Regions from separate parts of the Streptomyces sp. WAC04114 genome, predicted to be linked through region 3. Evidence: riboswitches for the same ligand, from Rfam matches in the RefSeq annotation. Region 3 holds a riboswitch; each other region holds the start of a gene.
What was found. A riboswitch is a leader RNA that binds a small molecule or an ion and turns the genes downstream of it on or off. The one in region 3 is predicted to bind cobalamin.
Positions count from the first base shown of each region.

Region 1 (5,377 bases), on a different contig from region 3:
CGTCCCTGGGCCTGGTCGCGGGCATCGCCGTGGTGGTGGTCCTGGGCGGGACGGCTACCCACGCCGCCGTACCTGCCAGATCGCCGCCCCGCCCAGGACCACCACCACGGCGATGCCCGCGACCAGGCCCAGGGACGGGCCGTCGTCCGACGGGGCCTTCTGCTCCGCGGCGGGCTTGTCGGGCTCCGGGGTCCGCTGCTGCGAGACCTGTTCGCCGCAGCCCTTCTCCGGGTAGCCCGCGATCGCGCACAGCAGGGCGTTGGTGTCGTAGCGCAGCGGCTTGGCCACCGCCGCCAGGGCCTCGGCCGTCGTCGCGTCGGGGGAGACCCGGGCGCAGGCCGTGCGCGCGGCGGGCGGGGTCTCGCCCTCGGGGGCGTCCGACGGGGTGCCGAAGTCGAGGACCAGGGCCACCCGCTTGCGGCCGTCCTGCGCGGGCGTCTTCGCGCAGATCGTCGCGAAATCGGCCTTGCCGCGCGGCCGGGCCGCGTTCGCGGAGTCCTCGCTCACCGCGAAGCGGAAGCCCTGGACGTCGCCGTCCGAGGGCCGGGCCAGGGACGGGCCCTGGGTGGCGTAGACCCAGTGACCGCCGTCGCGCTCCCAGAACGACCAGTACCGGTAGCCGGCGGCCTGGGCCTGGCCCGCTCCCGCGCACAGCAGGAGCGAGGCCAGGAGGAGGAGAAGGGCCCTGCGGATCACGGCTGCTGCTTCTTCTTGCGGCCGGTGAACAGGAAGCCGATACCGATGCCGGCGACGAGGCAGACGCCGACGTACCACCAGACGCCGAAGAAGTCCGAGCCGGAGTCCTCCTTCTTCTCGTCCGCGGCCTTGGTCTGCTCCGCCGTCTGCGGGGCCGGGCCCGTGGCGCCCAGCTGCTTCACGAGGTCCGCGCCACCGAAGTCGCGGGGGTTCGTGCCCGTCGCGTGGGCGGCGAAGATCAGCTGGGCGTAGGCGGCCGGACCGCTCTGCGCGGCCCATTCGGCGGAGTTCTTCTCCAGCCACCGCACGGACTTCTCCGCCTGCGCGGTGGCGCCCTGCGCGGCGAGCGCGACGACCGCGTCGGCGGTGTTGCCGTAGTCGGGCTGGGGCTCGGCACCGGCCAGTGCGGACATCAGGTGCCCGTTGTCCTTGGTCAGGGCGGCGGTGAGATAGCCCGCGCCGTTCGCCGCCGCCTGCTGAGGCGTCCCGGCCTTCTCGCAGGTCGTGTCGGACTTCTTGCCGGGCTCGACGACCATGCCCTTGCCCAGGGAGCCGAGCACACCGGCCGCCGTGGCGTCCGCGTTGGCGGCGAGCTCGCCCTTCTTGTCCGGCTGGAACGCGAAGGCGCCGTCGTCGTCCCCGCCGCAGGGCAGGGCGAGCTTCAGCAGCGCGTCGTAGGGAGACTTGCCGTCCTTGACGACCCGGTCCGGCTTCTCGCCCGCGGCGGCGAGCGCGCCCACGACGACCGACGTGGAGTTGGTGTCGCTGGCGCCGCCGGGCGAATAGCCCCAGCCGCCGTCCTTGTTCTGCACCGACTTCAGCCAGCCTATGGCCTTGCCGGTGACGTCGTCGTGCCCGCCGAGCGCGGTGAGGGCCTGCACGGCGGCGGACGTGGCGTTGGTGTCCAGCATGGTCTTGGCGTCGCACGCGGCGGTGGGGTCGGGACGGTACGCGGCGAAGGAGCCGTCCTCGCACTGCTGCCGCGCCAGCCACTCCACGGACTTCTCGGCGGGCTTCACACCCACGGTGTCCTGCGCGAGCAGCGCGAGCGACTGGCGCCAGACGCCGTCGTACTTCGGGTCCGTGCCGCCGTACAGGGCGGACGGGAACGCCTGGGAGGGCGACGGGGACGGGTCGGCGGCGGCCGGGGTGGCGGCGCCGATCACGGCGACGGCGGCCAGGACCGCGGCGCTGCGGCGGACGTTCATGATCGGCGGGTGCCTCTCCCTGTGGGGGAGCCGGGCAGCACGGGGCACCCCCCGGCGGCTCGGCTCCGTATACCTCGACGGTGCCGTGCACCGGCGGACTGCCGGGCACGTGAGCCGGTCACGAACCGTACGGAGCGATCCGGCTCACCGCCCGCGGCGGGCGGTTCACGGTTGCGGGTCAGCGCCGGAATTGCACCGGCTTTCCCCCGTACGGTGTGATGACGACCCGCTCACTGTACCCGCACGTAGGAATCGGGCCGAGGGGGCCGGGGCCCCGCGGTACAGGGCCGCCGGTCCGGCGACGAGGGCGACCGAGGTGGGGCCGTGGAACTCCCGGGTGCCGCGCAGGAGTTGATCCTCTTCGGGGTGTCGACCGGCTAACGTGGGGCTTCCTCGACCACACACTCAGGAGCGTCCATGACCGAGCAGGAGCCGTTCCCCAAGATCGACACCTCGGTGCCGCACTCGGCCCGGATCTGGAACTACTGGCTGGGCGGGAAGGACAACTACGAGGTCGACCGGGTGGCCGGTGACGCGTTCCGTGAGGTCTTCCCCGGGATCGAGACCGGTGCCCGTGCCGCCCGCTACTTCCTCGCCCGCGCCGTGCGCCACCTCGCCGCCGAAGAGGGCATCCGGCAGTTCCTGGACATCGGCACCGGCCTGCCCAATGTGGACAACACCCACCAGATCGCCCAGCGGGTGGCCCCGGAGAGCCGGATCGTCTACGTCGACAACGACCCGCTGGTGCTGGCCCACGCCCGCGCCCTGCTCACCAGCACGCCGGAGGGCGTCACCAACTACGTCGACGCCGACCTGCGCGACCCCGGCGCCATCGTCCGGGAGGCCGGGAAGACACTCGACTTCGACCAGCCCGTCGCCCTCATGCTGATGGGAATCCTGGGCCACATCGAGGACCACGACGAGGCCCGCTCCATCGTGCGACGCCTGGTGGACGCCCTGCCCCCCGGCAGCTACCTCGTGCAGTACGACTCCACCGACACCAGCGAGGAGTACGTCCGGGCCATCCAGCAGTACAACGACGGCGGCTCGATCCCGTACATCCTGCGCAGCCCCGAGCAGATCGCGCGCTACTTCGAGGGCCTGGAGCTGCTCGACCCGGGCGTGGCGTCCTGCTCGCGCTGGCGTCCCGACGCGGCGGCCCTGGGCCTGCCCGCGGAGGTGCACCAGTACGGCGGCGTCGCCCTCAAGCGCTGACCCTCAGGTCTCCTGAAGGACGCGGTGCAGGATGGTCGGAGTCTCGTCCGGCGACTCGGCTTCGACCACCAGCCGGTTCATGGCGTCCCAGTAGCACTCGATCTCGGCCGGCCGGTCGGGGTAGAGGGCGCCGGTGAGCTGCTCCAGGTAGACCACGTCGGGCAACTGCCCGCCGGGCAGCCGCAGAATGGTGATCGGGCCGCCCTCCGCGGCGTGAGCACCGGCGGAGAACGGCAGGATCTGCACCGTCACGTGCGGGAGCCCGCAGATCTCGATGAGGTGCCTGAGCTGGTCCCGCATGACACCGACGCCGCCCACCGGGCGCCGCAGCGCCGCCTCGTCGATCACCGCCCACAACCGGGTCGCCGGCTGCCGGTGCAGGATCCGCCGGCGGGCCATCCGCAGGGCGACCCGGCGGTCGATCTCCGCCGCACCGGCGTCCGGGTGCGCGAGCCGCAGGGCGGCCCGGGCGTAGTCGGCGGTCTGCAACAGGCCGGGGACGCGCTGCACCCGGAAGCAGCGGATGAGGCTCGCCGCCTGCTCGGCCCCGAGATAGGTCTGCGTCCAGGCCGGCACGACATCGCTGTACGACCGCCACCAGGCAGGGGTGTTGGCCTGCTCGGCCAGCGCCATCAGGGTGGCGCGCTCGGCCTCGTCCGTGACGCCGTAGAGGGTGAGCAGATCGGCGACGTCGCGCAGCTTGAAACCGTGGCGGCCGGCTTCCATCCGGCTGATCTTGGAGGCGGAGGCCCGGATGACGTGCCCCGCGTCCGCCCGGCCGATGCCCCGCTTCTCCCGCAGGGCGCGCAGCCGGGCACCGAGGGCCAGGCGCGGCACCATGGGCCCGGCACACCCGCCTTCCAGGGCCCCGCTGCCGGTCGTCGTGCGTGCGGCCTCTTCGGTGCCCATGGGCATGTCTCCTTGCGGTGGAACGCAACTCCGCACGCGCTGAAGCGTCGCGGCACGACCATCCTAGGGGCGATGCCCCGACGTCATCCGGAGTATGCCGAAGGCGCGTGCCTGCCCGGGTGGGCGCCGAGGCGAGGACGGCGGTGGCCGGTTCTCAGCTCTCGGCGGCCAGCTTATGACGGTAATAACTCTCGGCCGCGTCGGCGAATTTCGAGACGAGGAAAGCGTTGATCCCTGCCCCGGCGAGGGCGCCCAGTACCGGAACGAAGCCCGTCACCGCTTTCGAGCCCAGAACCGCGGAGAATTTCACCGCCGCTTTCTGCGCGATCTTGTTGATGAACGGCTTGCTGAGTTTCACGGCGGCCTTGGCGCCCTTCTTCCCTACGATCTTCCCGCCGACCACGGACACACCACTGCCCGCGCCCAGTGCAAGTGCCTTGGCCATCACGGCGGTTCCGTACGTCGGGTAGGCGACGTTGAACGCGATGAAGCCCGCCGATGCCGCGGCCCCCGCAGAGGTCACGCTCAACGCGTCCGGCTCCAGGGCGTCGGCCCAGAGGGCGAGGATGACGGCGAGGTCGTCCTCTCCGTCCACCGTCGCGCCCATCTTGAAGCCGATCCCCCATGCGCAGACGGACATCTTGTGCAGCAGGAACGCCACATCGCCGACCATGACCACGGCGTGCGCCCCCGGCACCGCCATCGCGGCCGCACCCGCCGCGGCCACCTGCCCGGTCTGCGAATTCCGCCAACTCCGCACCGACGAATACCCCGCGGCTCCCCGCTGCGCCATCGACGTGTCCCAGCCGAGCCGATTGAACGCGGAGACGAATATCTCCGCGGACATGCTTTCCCCCACGGCAAGCCCCCCAATGCACACTTTCCAGTGATCGCGTGATGGGGTGACCGCACCCCGCCGGGCACGCTATCCGGACAGTTGGCCGATGGTCAGGGTCGTGCGAAGGGCGCGTTTTAGTGCTTCAGGGGCGTGCACTGCTGTGCGCACACCTGCCTGTCACCACGTGCACGCCGCTCCGTCCTCCACGTACGTCAGACCGCCACGTACGTCACCGGCTCGCTCCCCGGCACCGCCTCCGCCCGGCCCAGCTTCACCAGTCGCCGCAGATGCGCCTCGGCCTCCGAGACGGCGATGGTGCGGGAGCCGTAGGGGATGTCGGACCAGGGGCGGTTCCACTCCATGCGCTCGGCGAGCTGCCAGGGGGTGAGGGGCTCGGCGAGCAGGGCCAGCAGGTCGGTCAGGCGGGACTCGTGGTGGGTGAGCAACTCCCGTACGCGGGCCGTGGCGTCGGAGAAGGGGTGCTGGTGGGCGGGGAGGATCTCGGCGGGGG
Region 1 is NZ_JAIGQA010000191.1:24-5,400, forward strand. Features, by position in the region: gene K4G64_RS32985 (SCO2322 family protein) at 55-696, opposite strand; gene K4G64_RS32990 (prenyltransferase/squalene oxidase repeat-containing protein) at 693-1,904, opposite strand; cobalamin riboswitch at 2,022-2,151, opposite strand; gene K4G64_RS32995 (SAM-dependent methyltransferase) at 2,322-3,119, shown strand; gene K4G64_RS33000 (helix-turn-helix transcriptional regulator) at 3,123-4,028, opposite strand; gene K4G64_RS33005 (EcsC family protein) at 4,183-4,875, opposite strand; gene K4G64_RS33010 (MBL fold metallo-hydrolase) at 5,079-5,377, opposite strand, start outside.
Region 1: linked by a shared signal. The riboswitch ahead of K4G64_RS32990 (prenyltransferase/squalene oxidase repeat-containing protein) and the one ahead of K4G64_RS03685 (ABC transporter substrate-binding protein) in region 3 are both predicted to bind cobalamin.

Region 2 (5,377 bases), on a different contig from region 3:
CCTTCGCCTCGATGGACACGGCGACCGGCGCGACCGGCATGGAGTACGGAGGCATCACCCCGCTCGGGCTGCCGGACGGCTGGCCGCTCCTGGTGGACGCCGCCGTCGTCGACCTGCCGTACGTGCTGGTCGGCAGCGGGCGGCGGCGCGGCAAGCTGCTGGTTCCGGGCAAGGCCTTCGCCGAACTGCCGCACGCCGAGGTGCTGGAGGGGCTCGGGGTCTCCTGACCTGACGTCGCGATGAGCCGGCCTGCGATTGATCCGGCGGCGGCTCCGGGTCTCTTGGCCTACGCCGCGATGTGGTGGGCCAGCGGCAGGTGAGGGTCGCTCTCGCCCGGGGCCGGCTCCGGGTCGGCGTGCACCAGGGCCGCGGTCAGCCGCGGTACCGCGTGCAGCAGCGCGTGCTCGGCGTCCACGGCGATGCGGTGGGCCTCGCGCACCGTCTCGTCGCCGTCCACCACGACCGCCACCTCGGCGCGCAGCCGGTGGCCGATCCAGCGCAGCCGCAGCTCACCCACCCCGCGCACCCCGGGCACCTCGGTCAGGGCCCGCTCGGCGCGGTCCACCAGGACCGGGTCGACGGCGTCCATCACCCGGCGGAACACCTCCCGGGCCGCGTCCCGCAGCACCAGCGCGATCGCCGCGGTGATCGCCAGCCCGACGACGGGATCGGCCAGTTGCCATCCCAGGGCCGAGCCGCCGGCGCCCAGCAGCACGGCCAGCGAGGTGAAGCCGTCGGTGCGGGCGTGCAGCCCGTCGGCCACCAGCGCGGCCGAGCCGATCGAGCGGCCGACGCGGATGCGGTAGCGCGCCACCCACTCGTTGCCGGCGAAGCCGACGAGGGCGGCCACGGCGACCGCCGGGACGTGCTGGACCGGGCGCGGATCCAGCAGGCGGTCCACGGCCGTCCAGCCCGCGAAGGCCGCGGACGCGGCGATCGTCAGCACGATCACGAGACCGGCCAGGTCCTCGGCCCGCCCGTAGCCGTAGGTGAAGCGGCGCGTGGCCGCGCGCCGGCCCAGCACGAAGGCGATCCCGAGCGGGACGGCGGTCAGTGCGTCCGCGGTGTTGTGCACCGTGTCCCCGAGCAGCGCCACCGACCCGGAGACCACCACCACGACCGCCTGCGCCAGCGCCGTCACACCCAGGACGACGAGCGAGACCCACAGCGCCCGCATCCCGCGGGCCGAGGACTCCAGGGCGGAGTCGACCTTGTCGGCCGTCTCGTGGGAGTGCGGGGCGAGGAGGTGGGCCACCCGGTGGCGCAGGCCGTGCCGGTGGCCGTGGCCGTGACCGTGGCCGTGGCCGTAGCCAGGCGGATTCCCGCGGTCGTGCCTCCGCTCGTGCCGGTGGTCGTGCCCGGGCGAGTGCCCGTGGTCGCGTCCCTGCGGGTTCCCGCGATCGGGCCCGGGGGTGTGTTCATGAGGGTGGGAGTGCTCGTGCCGGTCGCTCACGTGGATCCCCTTCCGGTGCGCGCGAGAGTGGACGTACCCGTGTCGTGGCGCCATTATGTGCGTATGAGCGCACGCATGCACCTGTCATCTGCGCATGATGCGCATCCGCGCAGCCCCGGCGAGGAGCAGTTCGCGCTCGCCGCCGAACTGCTGGCCCTGCTGGGGGACCGGACCCGGCTCGCCCTGCTGCACGCGCTGACCGGGGGAGAGGCCGACGTCACGACCCTCACGGAGGCGTGCGGGGCGGCCCGGCCGGCCGTCAGCCAGCACCTGGCGCGACTGCGCCTCGCGGGCCTGGTGGACACACGCAAGGAGGGTCGCCGGGTGATCTACTCACTGCGCGACGGCCATCTGCGCAGGCTCGTCGACGAGGCGCTGAACGTGGCCGACCACCGGCTCAGCGACCGGCCCCCGCACGACTGACCACGGCCCGCTCAGTAGCGCGCCGCCGTCCCGAGGTACTGCTCGGCGAAGGCGGCGGCCGCCGTGGGCGAGGTGAACAGACGGCGCAGCCGGGCGAGCGCGGTGCCCGCGCGGAACGGGTCGCCCGCCGCCGTGCCGTGGTACACCTCGGACAGCCACTGCGAGAACTCCTGGTAGTCCCACACGCGCCGCAGACACGCCTGCGCGTAGCCGTCGAGGCCGCCGCCGTCACCGGTGGTGAGCCGCGCGACCAGGGCGTCGCCGAGCAGGAAGGCGTCGTGCAGGGCGAGGTTCATGCCCTTGGCGGCGATCGGGGCGACCAGATGGGCCGCGTCGCCCGCGAGGAAGAGCCGGCCGTGCACCATCGGCTCGACCACGTAGTCGTGCATGTCCAGCACACGCTTCTCGATCAGCCGGCCCTCGGTCAGCGGCGGCGCACCGGCCGCCCCGAGCCGTTCCCGCAGCTCCGACCAGACACGCTCGTGCGGCCAGTTCTCCACGTCGTCGCCCGGCGGGCACTGGAGGTAGTAGCGGGTCACCTCCGGGCTGCGGGGCATCTGGCCGGCGAAGCCGCGACCGTGGCAGCCGAACAGCACGCAGTCGGTGGACGGCGGGGCCTCGGCGAGCAGGGCCAGCCAGCCGATGCCGTAGTCGTGCCGCGCGATCCGGACCCGCTCGGTCGGGAGCGAGGCCCGGCTCACCCCGCGCGCCCCGTCGCAGCCCGCGACGAAATCGCAGTGCACGACCTGGAGTTCGCCGCTCTCGTGGCAGGTGTACGACACCGACGGCCGGTCGCCGTCGACGTCGTGGACGCGTACGTCCCGGACGCCGAAGCGGATCGCGCCGCCCCGGACGTCGGCGTACTCGCGCACCAGGTCCGTCACCAGCAACGGCTGCGGGTAGACGAAGTGGTGGCTGCCCGTCAGCTCGCCGTACGGAAACCTGTACCGCTCCCCGTCGAAGCGGAACTCGCACGCGGTGTGCGGCTCCGCGCGGTCCAGCAGGTTCCGGGCGAGGCCCCGCTTCTCCAGGCCCCGCACGGCCCATTCCTCGATGACCCCGGCCCGGGGCCGCTGTTCGACGAACTCCCGGGTCTCGGTCTCCAGCACCAGGCAGTCCACGGACGCGGCCCGCAGGATGTTGCCGACGGTCAGACCCGCGGGACCGGCGCCCACGACGACGACCGGAAAACGGTGCGGGGCACCGGAGTCGGCGGGCGGAAGGGGGTGGGTCATGCGCACATTATGGAGGCCGTTGTCAGTGGACGGTCACCTCCGCGGACGGCTGCCTCCCTCAGGGCTACTGCACGTCGTGACGAGACAGCCGTGGGATCTCGATCGCCGGGCAGCGGTCCATCACCATCTCCAGGCCCGCCGCACGGGCCCGGTCGTACGCCGCCTCGTCGATGACGCCGAGCTGGAACCAGACGCCCTTCGCGCCCTTGGCGACCGCCTCGTCCGCGACGGCCCCGGCGAGGTCGCTGTTCACGAACACGTCGACGACGTCCACGTCGAAGGGGATGTCCGCCAGGCTCGCGTAGCCCTTCTCCCCGTGCACCGTCTCCGCCTTCGGGTGCACCGGAACCACGCGCTTGCCGAAGCGCTGGAGCACCGCGGCGACGCCGTACGCCGCGCGCCGCTGGTTCGACGACAGGCCCACCACGGCCCAGGTGTCGCCGAGCTCGGTGAGGATCCTGCGGACCGTTGCCTCGTCGCCGTGCACCGGCGGCCTCCAAGGAAGTCGTGGACGAACTGTTCCTTGTGTAACGGCGCCGGGTGTGCGGTGATTCCCCGGCCGGCCTCCGTGATAGCTTGCCGAGGCCAGTCGAACCCATGTACGTGGGTCAGGGAATCCGGTGCGAATCCGGAACTGACGCGCAGCGGTGAGGGGGACGGGCGGGGCCTCGGCCACTGGACTCCCTCGCGGACGTCCGGGAAGGCGCCTCGATCCCGGGTGAACCCGAGTCCGAAGACCTGCTGGCGGCCCCCGCGGCCGCGTGCGGCGGGGGAGCACCGTACGACCGGGCTCCGCGCATGAGCCCTCGACGCCTGAGGACTGGTTCCCGTGCCCCTCGCCCGACCCGCCCGTGCCGCCGCCCTGCTCGCGGCCGGCTCCCTGCTCCTGACCGGCTGCGGCGGCACCGCGTCCACCGACGCCAAGGCCGCCGTCACCCTCACCAACTGCGGGCACGAGGTCCGCGTCCCCGCCCCGCCGCGGCACGCGGTGTCCCTCAACCAGGGCACCACCGAGATCCTGCTCTCCCTGGGCCTGGCCGACCGCCTCGCGGGTACGGCCACCTGGACCGACCCCGTGATGAAGGGGCTGGAGAAGGCCGAGGCGAAGGTGCCGCGCCTCGCCGACGACAACCCGTCCTTCGAACGCGTCCTGGACACCGAGCCCGACTTCGTCGCCGCGTCCTTCGTCTCCACCCTCGGCAAGGGCGGCGTCGCCACCCGCGAGCAGTTCGAGAAGCTCGGCGTCCCCACCTACGTCTCCCCGTCCGACTGCGCCGGCAAGGACAACTCGGGCGGCGGCGACGGCGCCCGCGACAAGGCCCTGGACATCGACACCGTCTACGGCGAAGTGCGCGACCTCGCGACCGTGTTCGGGGTGAGGAAGCGCGGCGACGCCCTCGTGGGCTCCCTCCAGCAGCGCATGAAGAAGGCCACGGCCGGCATCGACGCCTCCGACGTCACCCTCCTCTACTGGTTCGCGAACTCCGAGTCGCCCTACCTGGCGGGCTGTTGCGGCGCGCCCGGCATCATCACCCGGGCCCTCGGCGCGAAGAACGTCTTCGACGACACGCACGAGGAGTGGCCACAGGTCAACTGGGAGACCGTCGCCGACCGCGACCCCGACGTCCTCGTCATCGGCGACCTGACCCGCAAGTCCCAGACCGCCGAGTCCGCCGCGAAGAAGATCGCCTTCCTGGAGTCCAACCCCGTCACCAGGAACATGGACGCCGTCCGGCACAAGCGGTACGTGCTGCTCAGCGGCCAGGCCATGAACCCGACCATCCGCACCGTCGAGGGTGTGGAGCAGGTGGCGGCCGGGCTGCGCCGGTTCGGGCTGGTGAAGTGACCGCCCAGGGGCTGCCGGCCGCCGGGACCGGGCCCCCGCGCCGGGCAGGACTCGCGCTGGGCGCGGCCGGGACCGTCGCGCTCGTCGCCTCCCTCGCCGTGGCCATCACCATCGGTCCCGCCGACATCGGCGTCGGCGACGTGTGGTCCGTCGTGGCCGCCCATCTCGGCCTCGGCAGTTCGGAGCTGACGCCGATCAGGGACGGGATCGTCTGGCAGCTGCGGCTGCCGCGCACCCTGCTCGCGGCCGTGTGCGGGGCCGGACTCGCCGTGTGCGGGGCGGTGATGCAATCCCTGCTGCGCAACCCGCTGGCCGACCCCTTCGTGCTGGGGGTGTCCTCGGGCGCATCCACCGGAGCGGTCCTCGTGGTCGTGCTCGGCGCGGGCGGCGGCGCCATATCGGTGTCCGGGGGCGCGTTCC
Region 2 is NZ_JAIGQA010000152.1:14,152-19,528, forward strand. Features, by position in the region: gene K4G64_RS29880 (YbaK/EbsC family protein) at 1-227, shown strand, start outside; gene K4G64_RS29885 (cation diffusion facilitator family transporter) at 287-1,453, opposite strand; gene K4G64_RS29890 (metalloregulator ArsR/SmtB family transcription factor) at 1,517-1,876, shown strand; gene K4G64_RS29895 (4-hydroxybenzoate 3-monooxygenase) at 1,888-3,111, opposite strand; gene K4G64_RS29900 (CoA-binding protein) at 3,176-3,598, opposite strand; cobalamin riboswitch at 3,681-3,872, shown strand; gene K4G64_RS29905 (ABC transporter substrate-binding protein) at 3,941-4,957, shown strand; gene K4G64_RS29910 (iron chelate uptake ABC transporter family permease subunit) at 4,954-5,377, shown strand, end outside.
Region 2: linked by a shared signal. The riboswitch ahead of K4G64_RS29905 (ABC transporter substrate-binding protein) and the one ahead of K4G64_RS03685 (ABC transporter substrate-binding protein) in region 3 are both predicted to bind cobalamin.

Region 3 (5,377 bases):
GAGTGCGCGGCCGAAGCGGGCCAGCACCTCGACGTCGGAGGCAACGATCAGCACGCCACAAAAGTACACGAAATCCTGAATCCAGGAAATCCTGAATCCAGCATCCGTGGATCCGGGCTGCTCGTGTTCACCGTCCGCCTCGGTGATCCCGCCGTGCCCACCTCTCCGTGCGCTCAGCCACGGGACGTGGAGGTGCGAGGTGGTGCCTGGGCCGGTTCGGCCGGGTGCGGCTCCCCGGGAAGGAAGGTCACCTGCGGTGCGCCGGTGCGGGGATGGGTGGCCACCTCGCTCGTCACGCCGTAGACCTCGGCCAACAGTTGTGGTGTGAGGACCTCCAACGGCGGGCCCGATGCAATGACCTGGCCGTCGCGCAGGACGTACAGGCGGTCGCAGTAGTAGGCCGCGAGGTTCAGGTCGTGCAGGGCGACGAGCACCGTGGCCGGCAGGCGGCGCAGCGTGTTCAGGACGTCCAGCTGGTGGCGGATGTCGAGGTGGTTGGTCGGCTCGTCCAGGACGAGGAGGGAGGGCTGCTGGGCGAGGGCGCGGGCGATGAGGACGCGCTGGCGTTCGCCGCCGGAGAGGCGGTCGAAGGGGCGATGGGCCAGGTCTGTGGCGTCCACCGCGTCCAGGGCCGTATCGATCAGCTCGGCGTCCTCGGGGGTGTCGCCGTCGAGGAGTCGTTTGTGCGGGGTGCGGCCCATCGCGACGACCTCACGCACGGACAGGTCGAAGTCGGCGCCCGACTCCTGGACCACCGCCGCGACCGTCCGGGCCAGTTGCCGCACGGGCAGCGACCAGGCGTCCGTGCCGTCGACCCTGACATGGCCGGCGGCGGGGCGCAGGACGCGGTAGACGGTGCGCAGGAGGCTGGACTTGCCGCTGCCGTTGGGGCCGACGAGGCCGATGACTTCGCCGGGGCGGGCGGTCAGGGAGACGTCCTCGACGAGGCGGTGCGCGCCGGCGGTGAGAGTGACGCCGTCGACGACGAGTTCCGTGGCGGTCATGCCCCTCCTTGGTCCGTGGTCCTGCGGGCGTCGCGGCGCATCAGCCACAGGAAGAACGGGCCGCCGCACAGCGCGGTGAGCACGCCGACGGGTATCTCCATCGGCGCGGCGACGACACGTGCTGCGATGTCGGCCCAGATGAGGAAGACGGCGCCGCCTAGGGCGGCCGTCGGCAGGACACGGCGATGGTCGCCGCCGACGGCGAGGCGGACGATGTGCGGCAGCATCAGGCCCACGAAGCCGATCGGTCCGCAGGCCGCGACCAGGATGCCGGTGACGAGGGAGAGCAGGACGAACATGCGGGCACGGAAGCGGGCCACGTCCAGCCCCATCGTGGTCGCGGCCTCCTCACCGGCGAGCAGCAGGTTGAGGTTGCGGGCCTGGACCATGAGGACGGCGATGCCCAGGAGCAGGGCGGCGCCGGGCAGCCACAGGGTGTCCCAGTTGACGCCGCCGAGGCCGCCGAGGGTCCAGGCGAGGACCGCGCGGGCCTCGTTGCCCCGGTCGGTGGTGAGCAGGAGCAGGTCGAGCACGGCGGTGAGTACCGCGGCGATGGCCACGCCGGAAAGGACCAGTCGTGCGGAGGTGATCCGGCCGCCGGTGCGGGCGGTGGCGTAGACGAGCAGCAGTGCCCCGAGCGCCCCCGCGAACGCGGCGGCCGACAGCGACACCGGTCCGAGCAGGGTGACCCCGAAGACGATCACCACGACGGCACCCAGGGACGCCCCGGAGGAGACGCCGAGCAGGTAGGGCTCGGCGAGCGGGTTGCGGATCAGGGCCTGCAGGGCGGTGCCCACCACCGCGAGTCCGGCGCCGGCCACGGCCCCGAGGAGGACACGGGGGGCGCGGACGTCCAGCACGATGGTCTCCCGCGCCCGTGACCACTCCGGCTCCGCCCAGTCGGCGCCCAGTGCGTGCGTCACGATGCCCCACACCTGTCCCGGCGGCACCTGCACCGAGCCGATCGCCAGGCCCGCCGTGGCGGAGACCACCAGCAGGACGGCCAGCACGGCGAGTGTGACCGCGAGACCGGCCGGGCCGGGCCGCCTGTCGTCCCGCGCCCCCGGTTTCACGGCCCGCCCGGCGGCATCGGTGACCGGAGCCGTCACCGGAAGCTCTCGGGGTGGATGCCGCGGGCCAGGTCCTCCACCGCGTAGGCGGACCGCACGCCGACCAGGGTGGCGGTCAGCGGCAGGACGACGAACCGCTTGTTCCTGATGGCGGGCACGTCCTTCAGCGCGGTCTGGGACAGCAGGAACTTCTTCTTCTGCTCGACGCTTCCCGCGCCGGCGTAGTCGTAGATCGCGATGACTTCCGGCTTGCGGTCGAGGACCTGCTCCCAGGAGACGTCACCGAAGACGTCGTCGAGGTCGGCGAAGACGTTCTTGCCGCCGGCCAGCCGGATCAGTTCGGTGCCGAGGCTCTTGCCGCCCGCGGTGAAGGCGGACTTGTCGCCGCTGTCGTAGACGAAGACAGGGACCTCGGGTGCGCCTTCGACGGCGGTGGTGGCCTTGCCGACCCTCGCCCGGAGGTCGGAGACCAGTTCGTCCGCGCGGTCGGGTACGCCGAAGATCCTGCCGGCGGTGCGGACTTCTTCGTAGGTGTCCTTCATCGTCACGCGCTTCTTGCCGCAGTACTCGCGGTTGAGGTGGGTGTCGATGCCGGCGTCGGCGAACGCCTTGCGGGAGCGGCCCTCGTTCTCCGCGAAGGCACTGCCGTAGCCGCCGTAGACGAGATCCGGCTCGGCCTCGAGGACGGTCTCGAAGGACGGTTCCTTCTTCGCCAGTTCGGGGATCGACTCGTAGTCGTTCCTCAGCTCGGGCAGGACGGCGGAGTCGGGGAAGGCGGTGCCGACCATGCGGTCCTTGAGCCCCAGGGAGAGCAGGAGTTCCGCCGGGTGCTGGTGGATGGTGACGACGCGGGCGGGTGCCTTGTCGTACGTCGTCTTCACGCCGCAGTTGTCGATGGTGACGGGGAAGCCGTCGGCCGACGCGGCTGTGGCTTTCGCGTCCTGGGCGGTGTCCTGCGAGGATCCGCAGCCGGCGGTCAGCAGGGCCGCCGACACGGCCACGGCCGCGGCCGTAGCCCGCAGGGCACGGCGTCGGCGGGCAGGGGTGGACAGCGGGGGACGGGACGTGCCGTCGTACACGTGAAGCCTCCTGGGGAGTCCGCGCTCCTCGGAACGGGCCCGCGACAGGCCAGTGTCCTGACTCCCGGATCGACGCTCCCCCTGCCTTCCCGCGCGGCGCGCAGTGGCGTTTCGAAGGGTGCACTCCCCGGTCACAGTGGCGGGACCGTGCCGGATTCGCACCGGCTTCCTGTCTCCCGTCGCGGTGATGACCCGCTGATACTACGGTCTGCCGAGAAGTGGCCAACAGGGCGTGCGGAACCGTCCGAGCGCCCCCGCCGGATCTCACGCCCCGCGTACCGCCCGCACCACCAGCCGCTCGGCGTTCTCGTCGTAGGGGCGGCCATCGAAACCGCCGAAGATCTCCACCGGGCCGAAGCCCGCCTCCTCCACCATCCGCCGCAGCTCGACCGCGCTGTACACGAACCACACCAAAGTGGCGCGTGTCACCCGCTCGCCCCGGACCAGGACCCAGTCGCTGCGCAGCCGCGCCCAGTCGTCCAGCACGGTGTCGGTCTGCACCATCAGGTCCTCGCCCCGCCGCACCACCTTCGGCGGAGTGACCTTGCGGGCCAGCAGCTCCTTGCCGGCCAGGTCCAGGACGAGGGTGCCGCCGGGGGCCAGGCAGGTGTGCATGGTGCGCAGGACACGGGCGTTGTCGGCCGGGTCCTCGAAGTAGCCGAACGAGGTGAACATGTTGAGGACGACGTCGAAGGCGCCCGGTGCCTCGTACGCGCGGGCGTCGGCCCGCACGTACGTGACCTGGACGCCCGCGTCGGCCGACCGCTTGCGTGCCCGGTCCAGCATGGCGGGGCTCAGGTCGACCCCGGTGACGTGGTGGCCGCGGCGGGCGAGCGGAACCGTGAACACACCGGGGCCGCAGCACAGGTCCAGCACCCGGGCCCCGGCGGGGAAGGCCAGCAGGGGAGAGGTGCCGAGCAGTTCCTCGGCCTGCGCGTGGCGCTGCTCGGAGAAGAGGAAGTCGTGGAACTCGGTCCAGAAGTCATCGTCCTGGAACCCGCCCGTCCGTGTCATGCGCTCTCAGTGCTCCTTCGTCGTGGTGGGTGCGGGGGTGAGGGTGTCGCGCCTTGCGGGTGCGCAGTGCCAGGAGCAGCGGCGGCAGCACCAGGCACTGCGCCGCGGCCAGCAGCCAGAACCAGCCCGCGTGCCCGGCGTGTTCGGTGAGTCCGTAGAGTTGCCCGCCCAGTACTCCGCTGGCGCAGGCGCCGAGTCCCGCGGCCAGCCGCTGCCGCCCGAAGACGACGGCGTCCGAGCGCGGGCTGCGGCGCAGGGCCTCCAGGTCGTTCTTCAGGAACAGGACGATGTCGCCCAGGGTGATCAGGGCCCCGCCCGCCAGCAGGGCAGGCCGGGTGCCGATCGCCAGTACCGCGAGCCCGGCCGCCAGGCCCGTGAAGCCGACCGCGAGGGCCGTCGCGTAGGGCATGCGCCGGATCAGGCCGGACGCGAGGGGCTGGACGACGATGACCAGGGTGAAGCAGAGCAGCAGGACCAGGCTGTAGAAGGCGCTGGACGCCCGCTCGACGGCGTACACCGCCAGGAAGTGCTGGAAGTGGAAGTAGAGGTAGAAGGCGAGCGCGTTGGCGGCGAACGGCAGCACCGCCGGCCCGGTGAGCAGACCCCGCCCTCCTGTCTCCGGCCCCCGTTCCCGCTCGCCCTTGGTGTCGGGGAGCCGGGCGTGGCCCGCCGTGACCAGGACGAACAGCGCCGTGACGGCGACGAACAGCCAGCCGGGGGAGGACAGTACGAACGGCCCCGCGATCAGCGGTCCCACCGCCATCCCCGCGTTGAGCGCCGCGTTCCCCGCCGACAGGAAGGCGGGACGGCGTTCGTCGTCCACTCCGTGCACGAGGTACGCCTTGTTGGCCGGCAGGTACAGCGCGGCGCCGCAGCACGTCAGGACGAGCGCCCCGACGGCCAGGGGCGGCCAGCGCAGGGCGAGCAGGAGGCCCACGAATCCGGCCGTGCGGATGATCAGGGCCCACAGCATCGTGCGGCGCAGCCCGATGCGGTCCGCCAGGGCCCCGCCCGCGATCCCTCCGGAGAACTGCACGAGGGACGCCACGGCCAGGACGATGCCGACCGTGCCGAGCCCCATCCCGAGCCGTTCGTGCAGGAACACCGACATGAACGGCAGCACCATGAAGCTGCCGAGCGGGATCAGGAACGAGCTGAGCAGCAGGAAACGCGGCGGGCCGTCGAGCGTGGACAGCGCGGCCCGCAGGCC
Region 3 is NZ_JAIGQA010000006.1:74,041-79,417, reverse strand. Features, by position in the region: gene K4G64_RS03700 (helix-turn-helix transcriptional regulator) at 1-54, opposite strand, end outside; gene K4G64_RS03695 (ABC transporter ATP-binding protein) at 174-1,004, opposite strand; gene K4G64_RS03690 (iron ABC transporter permease) at 1,001-2,113, opposite strand; gene K4G64_RS03685 (ABC transporter substrate-binding protein) at 2,110-3,153, opposite strand; cobalamin riboswitch at 3,183-3,364, opposite strand; gene K4G64_RS03680 (class I SAM-dependent methyltransferase) at 3,418-4,167, opposite strand; gene K4G64_RS03675 (MFS transporter) at 4,136-5,377, opposite strand, start outside.

Region 4 (5,377 bases), on a different contig from region 3:
CGGACCGCCGAGCTCGATCGAGAAGAAGGAACCGAGGGACCCGACGTCCTTGAGGGCTTCGGCGACTGCGGGCGCGGGTGCCTGCCGCAGAGCATTCACATCGACTCCCGTATGTATGGTCATGGGCCGAATTCGGGTCTCCGATTCGAATTCGGGTGTGCCGAATTCAGGCTCCGAGCATGACGAGCATGGCGAGGAAATCTCCTCGGCATTTCATGGAACACACTGCGCATCAGGCCGTCGTCAAGGAATCATCACCTCTTTCCGAAGCGATCGGCACCGGAAAGCAGCGTGATGTGCGGTACGCCGGTGCGCGGGTGCTTGGTCACCTCCGCGTCGACGCGGTAGACGTCGGCCAGCAGTTCGGTGGTGAGGACCTCCGCGGGAGGCCCGGTGGTCACGACGCGGCCGCCGTCCATCACGCAGATCCGGTCGCAGAACGCGGCGGCCAGGTTGAGGTCGTGGAGGGCGACGAGGGCCGTCACGCCGAGCCGGCGGACGAGGCGCAGGGTGTCGAGCTGGTGGCGCAGGTCGAGGTGGTTGGTCGGCTCGTCCAGCACCATCGTGCCCGCCCGCTGGGCGAGGGCCCGGGCGATGAGCACGCGCTGTTTCTCACCGCCCGACAGCCGGGTGAAGGGGGCCTGCGCGAGGCCGGCCGCGTCGAGTTCGTCCAGCGCGGCCATGATGATGGCGCGGTCGTCGGCGTCGTCCCCGTCGAAGGGCCGCTTGTGCGGGGTGCGGCCCATGGCCACCACGTCGTGGACCGAGAGCTCGAAGTCGGCGGCCGACTCCTGCAGAACGGCGGCGAGTCGGCGCGCCAGGCTCTTGCCGGACATCCGCCGGACGTCCTGCCCGTCGAGCAGCACCCGTCCCGAGGTGGGGCGCAGGGCTCGGTAGACCGTGCGCAACAGGGTGGACTTGCCAGCGCCGTTGGGGCCGACGAGCCCCACCACCTCGCCGGCCGCCACGCGCAGGGACGCCCGGTCCACCAGTGCCCGTCCGTCGACGACGACCGAGACGTCCTCCACGGCCAGGGTGCCGGGTGCGGCCGTGGCCGTCATCGCGCCGGTCGCTGTGGCTGTCTTTGTCGTCACGCTGTCCTGCGTCATGCTGTCCTCCGTCGCATCAGCCACAGGAAGAAGGGGCCGCCGACCAGGGCGGTGAGGATGCCCACGGGGATCTCCTCCGGGCTCATGACCGTGCGCGCCGCCAAATCGGCAGCGATGAGGAAGGCCGCCCCGAGCAGGGCCGCGGCGGGCAGCGCACGGCGGTGGTCGGCGCCGACGAGCAGCCGTACCACATGCGGCATGATCAGACCGACGAAGCCGATCTGGCCGCTGACCGCGACGATCGTGCCGATGATCAACGCGACCAGCGTGAACATCGCGGCACGGAAACGGTGCACGTCCAGACCGAGCGCGACCGCGGCCTCCTCCCCCGCCAGGAGCAGGTTGAGGGACCGGCAGACACCGAGCAGGACGGCCGTGCCGAGCAGGACGGCACCGACGGGGATCCACACCACCGTCCAGGTCGTGCCGCCCAGCCCGCCGAGCATCCAGCGCAGCGCCGACTGCGTCTTGTGCGGGTCGTCGGAGGTGACGACCAGGAAGCTGGCGAGAGCCGACAGCACCTCGGCCATCGCCACGCCCGCCAGTACCAGCCGAACGGTGGTCATCCGGCCGCCGGACCTGGCCAGGAAGTAGACGGCGACCAGCGCGGCGAGAGCGCCGAGGAACGCCGCAACCGGCAGTGAGAACACCCCGAACAGGGCGAGGTTGAAGACGACGACCAGCACCGCGCCGACCGTGGCACCCGAGGAGACCCCGAGCAGCATCGGGTCCGCGAGCGGGTTGCGCACCAGGGCCTGCAGGGCCATCCCGCATACGGCCAGGCCCGCGCCGACGACACCGGCCAGCAGCACGCGCGGCAGCCGTACGTCGATGACGATCGTCTCGCGGACCGGAGTCCAGGTCGGGTCGGCCAGCGCCGGATGCACGCGGTGCAGCAGGATGCCCCACACCTGGTCGGCCGGGACGCCGATGGATCCGACGGCGATCCCGAACGTGGCCGAGACCAGGACGAGCGCGCCGAGCAGCAGGAGCACGAGCGGGTAGGGAATCCGTTTGCGGCCCGGGACTATGACGTCACCGCCGACCGCTCTCCGGAAGCTCGCCTCCGATCCGGCGCCCGCGTCCTTCTCCTCGGTCACGCCCGCCGCGTCGGTCGCGCCGCTCACTTGAAGCGATCCGGGTGGATCTGGCGGGCCAGGGACTCCACGGCGGCCGGCACCCGGACGCCCAGCACCGTGGACGACAGGGGCAGCACGGCGAACCGCTTGTTCCTGATGGCAGGTACGTCCTTGAGCGCCGGGTTCGACAGCAGGAACTTCTTCTTGTCCTCGACCGACTGGTCGCCGTAGTCGTAGATGACGATGACCTCGGGCGCCCGCTCGGCCACCTGCTCGAACGACACGTCGCCGAACGCCTTGTCCACATCGGCGAAGAGGTTCACCGCGCCCGCCTGCTTGATCATCTCGTTGCCGATGCCCGCCCCGCCGGCGGTGAAGGCGGTCTTGTCGCCGCTGTCGTAGACGAAGAGCTTGACCGGCGTGACTCCGGCGAGCTTGCTCTCGACCGTGTCGAGGGTGGCGTGGAGCTTCTTCAGCTCCTTGTCGGCTCGTTCCGGCACCCCGAAGATCTTGGCCACGTTCCGGATCTCCCGGTCCATCGAGTCCATGGTCACGGGCCCGGAGGGGCATTCCTCGATGTTCAGGTAGGAGTTGATCCCGGCTTTGGACAAGGCGTCGCGGCTGCGGCCCTCCTTCTCGTCGAAGGTGCTGGCGAAACCGCCGTAGGCGAAGTCGGGTTCGGCGGCCAGCAGCGTTTCGAAGGACGGGTACTCCTTCGCGATGACCTTGATGCCGCCGTACGCGTCCTGGTACTCGGGGAGGATCTTGTCGTCGAGGTAGGCCGTGCCCACCATCGACTTCTCCAGGCCCAGCGCCAGCATGACCTCGGTCGCGTGCTGGTTCAGCGACACCGCGCGTTGCGGAGGACGCTGATAGGTCGTCTTCACACCGCAGTTGGAGAGGGTGACGGGGAAGCCGTCGACGGCGGAGCCCGCCTGCGCGGCGTCGTCCCGGGTGGCGCTCCCGCCACAGCCGGATATCAGCAGGGCCGCGGCGGCGATCGCCGACAGCAGGGACATCGGGCGCTTGCCCATCATGGAATGGGTCCTCTCACCGCGGGGTGGAACGGGAACGGTCCGGACTGGCTGGTGGTCCGGAGGACGGCCGGGTATGACAGCCGGCCGGAGTGGCTGAAATCGATCGCGTCGGGGCGATCAGGGCGGGTCTGGTGGGGTCGGGAGTCGTCGAGTCAGTCGCGTCGAGTCAGGCGCGGCAGCTGTCGAGCCGCCGCGGCAGCCGATGACACGGAGTTCCCGGCCCGGGCACGCCGAGGCGGGGTGAAGAGGTAGAGGTCCAGGATGTCCGGCAGTTCCGCGATGCCCGGTCCGCCCGCCCGTACCCAGGCGGCGATGTCCTCGGTCGCGGCGGGATCGTTGACGAGGCCGAACCAGACCGGACGGCCACCGGCGGCACGCCCCTCGGACGAAGGCTGCACGACGATCACATTCGCCTGCTCGCACACGTCGAGACACTCGGTGACCCGGACCGGGGCGTCCTCGGCCAGACGCGCGGTCTGCTCACCGTGGTCCACACCGGTCACCTTCGGACTGCCGCAGCAGCAGTCCCGGCACACCACGACCCGGCACGGCACCGCACCGTCCCGCGACACCGCCATGGGCATCCCGACACACCCGCCTCCCCGGGGAAATCCGCCCCAGTCATATCGAGGAGGCGACCGCGTGAGTCTCCTGGCTCTCGGGTCAGTGCTCGTCCCGGCCTTCCCACCCGCGTCCGGGCAGTGGTCTGTTCGGGATCCGCTCGCCGATCACAGTGGCGGTACCGCGCCGGATTCACACCGGCTTCCTCGTTCCGCCGTCGCCTTTGTCGCGGGCCATCATGGCAGAAGGACACGTCATCTCATACGCCCGCGGAGCAATGAGCCGTGGTGAAGCGCGGCACACGACCCGCGCACGAATGCACTGCGCGCTGCCTCCCTTGACCGCGAACCGGGACAGCCGAAGGGCTCCCGCGAGTCATGTCCTCGCGGAAGCCCTTCGTCATACCGCCTGCAAGTGAAGGTTGAGAAGACGATCACGAGCAGGACATCTGCGCCGACGCGGCTACGGCATCACCACGCTCACGGCGCGAGCAGCAGGCTGTCACCGCGTTCCTTGGCGGAGGCGTAGCGCTTGGCGACGTCCTGCCAGTTGACGACCTGCCACATGGCCTCGATGAAGTCGACCTTCTGGTTCTTGTACTGGAGATAGAAGGCGTGCTCCCAGGCGTCGAAGACCAGGATCGGGGTCGAGCCCTGGCCGACATTGCCCTGGTGGTCGTAGACCTGCTCGACGATGAGGCGCCCGCTCAGGGGCTCGTACGCGAGCACACCCCAGCCCGACCCCTGCGTGGTGGCCGACGCCTTGGACAGCTGCGCCTTGAAGTTGGCGAAGGACCCGAAGGACTCGGCGATGGCGTCCGCCAGCTCGCCCACGCCGTCCTTCTCCAGCGGCTCGCCGCCGCCCTCACCGGTCATGTTGTGCCAGTAGATGCTGTGCAGGATGTGGCCGGAGAGGTGGAAGGCCAGGTTCTTCTCCAGGCCGTTGATCGACCCCCACGACTCCTTGTCCCGGGCCTCCGCCAGCTGCTCCAGCGTGTCGTTGGCGCCCTTGACGTAGGCCGCGTGGTGCTTGTCGTGGTGCAGCTCGATGATCTCCGGGCTGATGACCGGAGCGAGCGCCGAGTAGTCGTACGGAAGCTCCGGGAGGCTGTACACCGGCATGTCCAACGTCCTCCGACATAATTGCGAATGGTATGCAGTTGCACGCTAACAGCAAAAGAGGTCGCACGCTGATCAGGAATTGGTCCTAGGACCGCGGTCGCGTCGCACAGCCAGGGGGCGTTCGTACTGTTGCAAGAGACTCGTGACCAGCGGCCGGAGACCGTACAGCCGGAGCACCGCGCCTCATTGATGCGACACGGACTGCGCTGCACACCGGGCCGTCTGCGCATCCTCGCGCTCCTGCATGCATCCGGGCTCCATCTCTCCACCGCCGAGGCCCGTACCGGACTGGCACGGAGGGGGAAGGCCGTCCACACCACCACGGTCTACCGCACCCTGGAAACCCTGGAGGCCGTGGGCCTGGTCCACGCGGTCCCCGGTCCGGGCCCGACGCGCTATGGCATCACGGGCGAGCCGCATCACCACATCGTGTGCGGGCTGTGCGGCCGTGTCGCGGCACTGGCCCGCGA
Region 4 is NZ_JAIGQA010000059.1:1,820-7,196, reverse strand. Features, by position in the region: gene K4G64_RS17735 ((2Fe-2S)-binding protein) at 1-123, opposite strand, end outside; gene K4G64_RS17730 (ABC transporter ATP-binding protein) at 255-1,061, opposite strand; gene K4G64_RS17725 (FecCD family ABC transporter permease) at 1,106-2,236, opposite strand; gene K4G64_RS17720 (ABC transporter substrate-binding protein) at 2,233-3,225, opposite strand; gene K4G64_RS17715 ((2Fe-2S) ferredoxin domain-containing protein) at 3,378-3,809, opposite strand; cobalamin riboswitch at 3,849-4,043, opposite strand; gene K4G64_RS17710 (superoxide dismutase) at 4,266-4,907, opposite strand; gene K4G64_RS17705 (Fur family transcriptional regulator) at 5,097-5,377, shown strand, end outside.
Region 4: linked by a shared signal. The riboswitch ahead of K4G64_RS17715 ((2Fe-2S) ferredoxin domain-containing protein) and the one ahead of K4G64_RS03685 (ABC transporter substrate-binding protein) in region 3 are both predicted to bind cobalamin.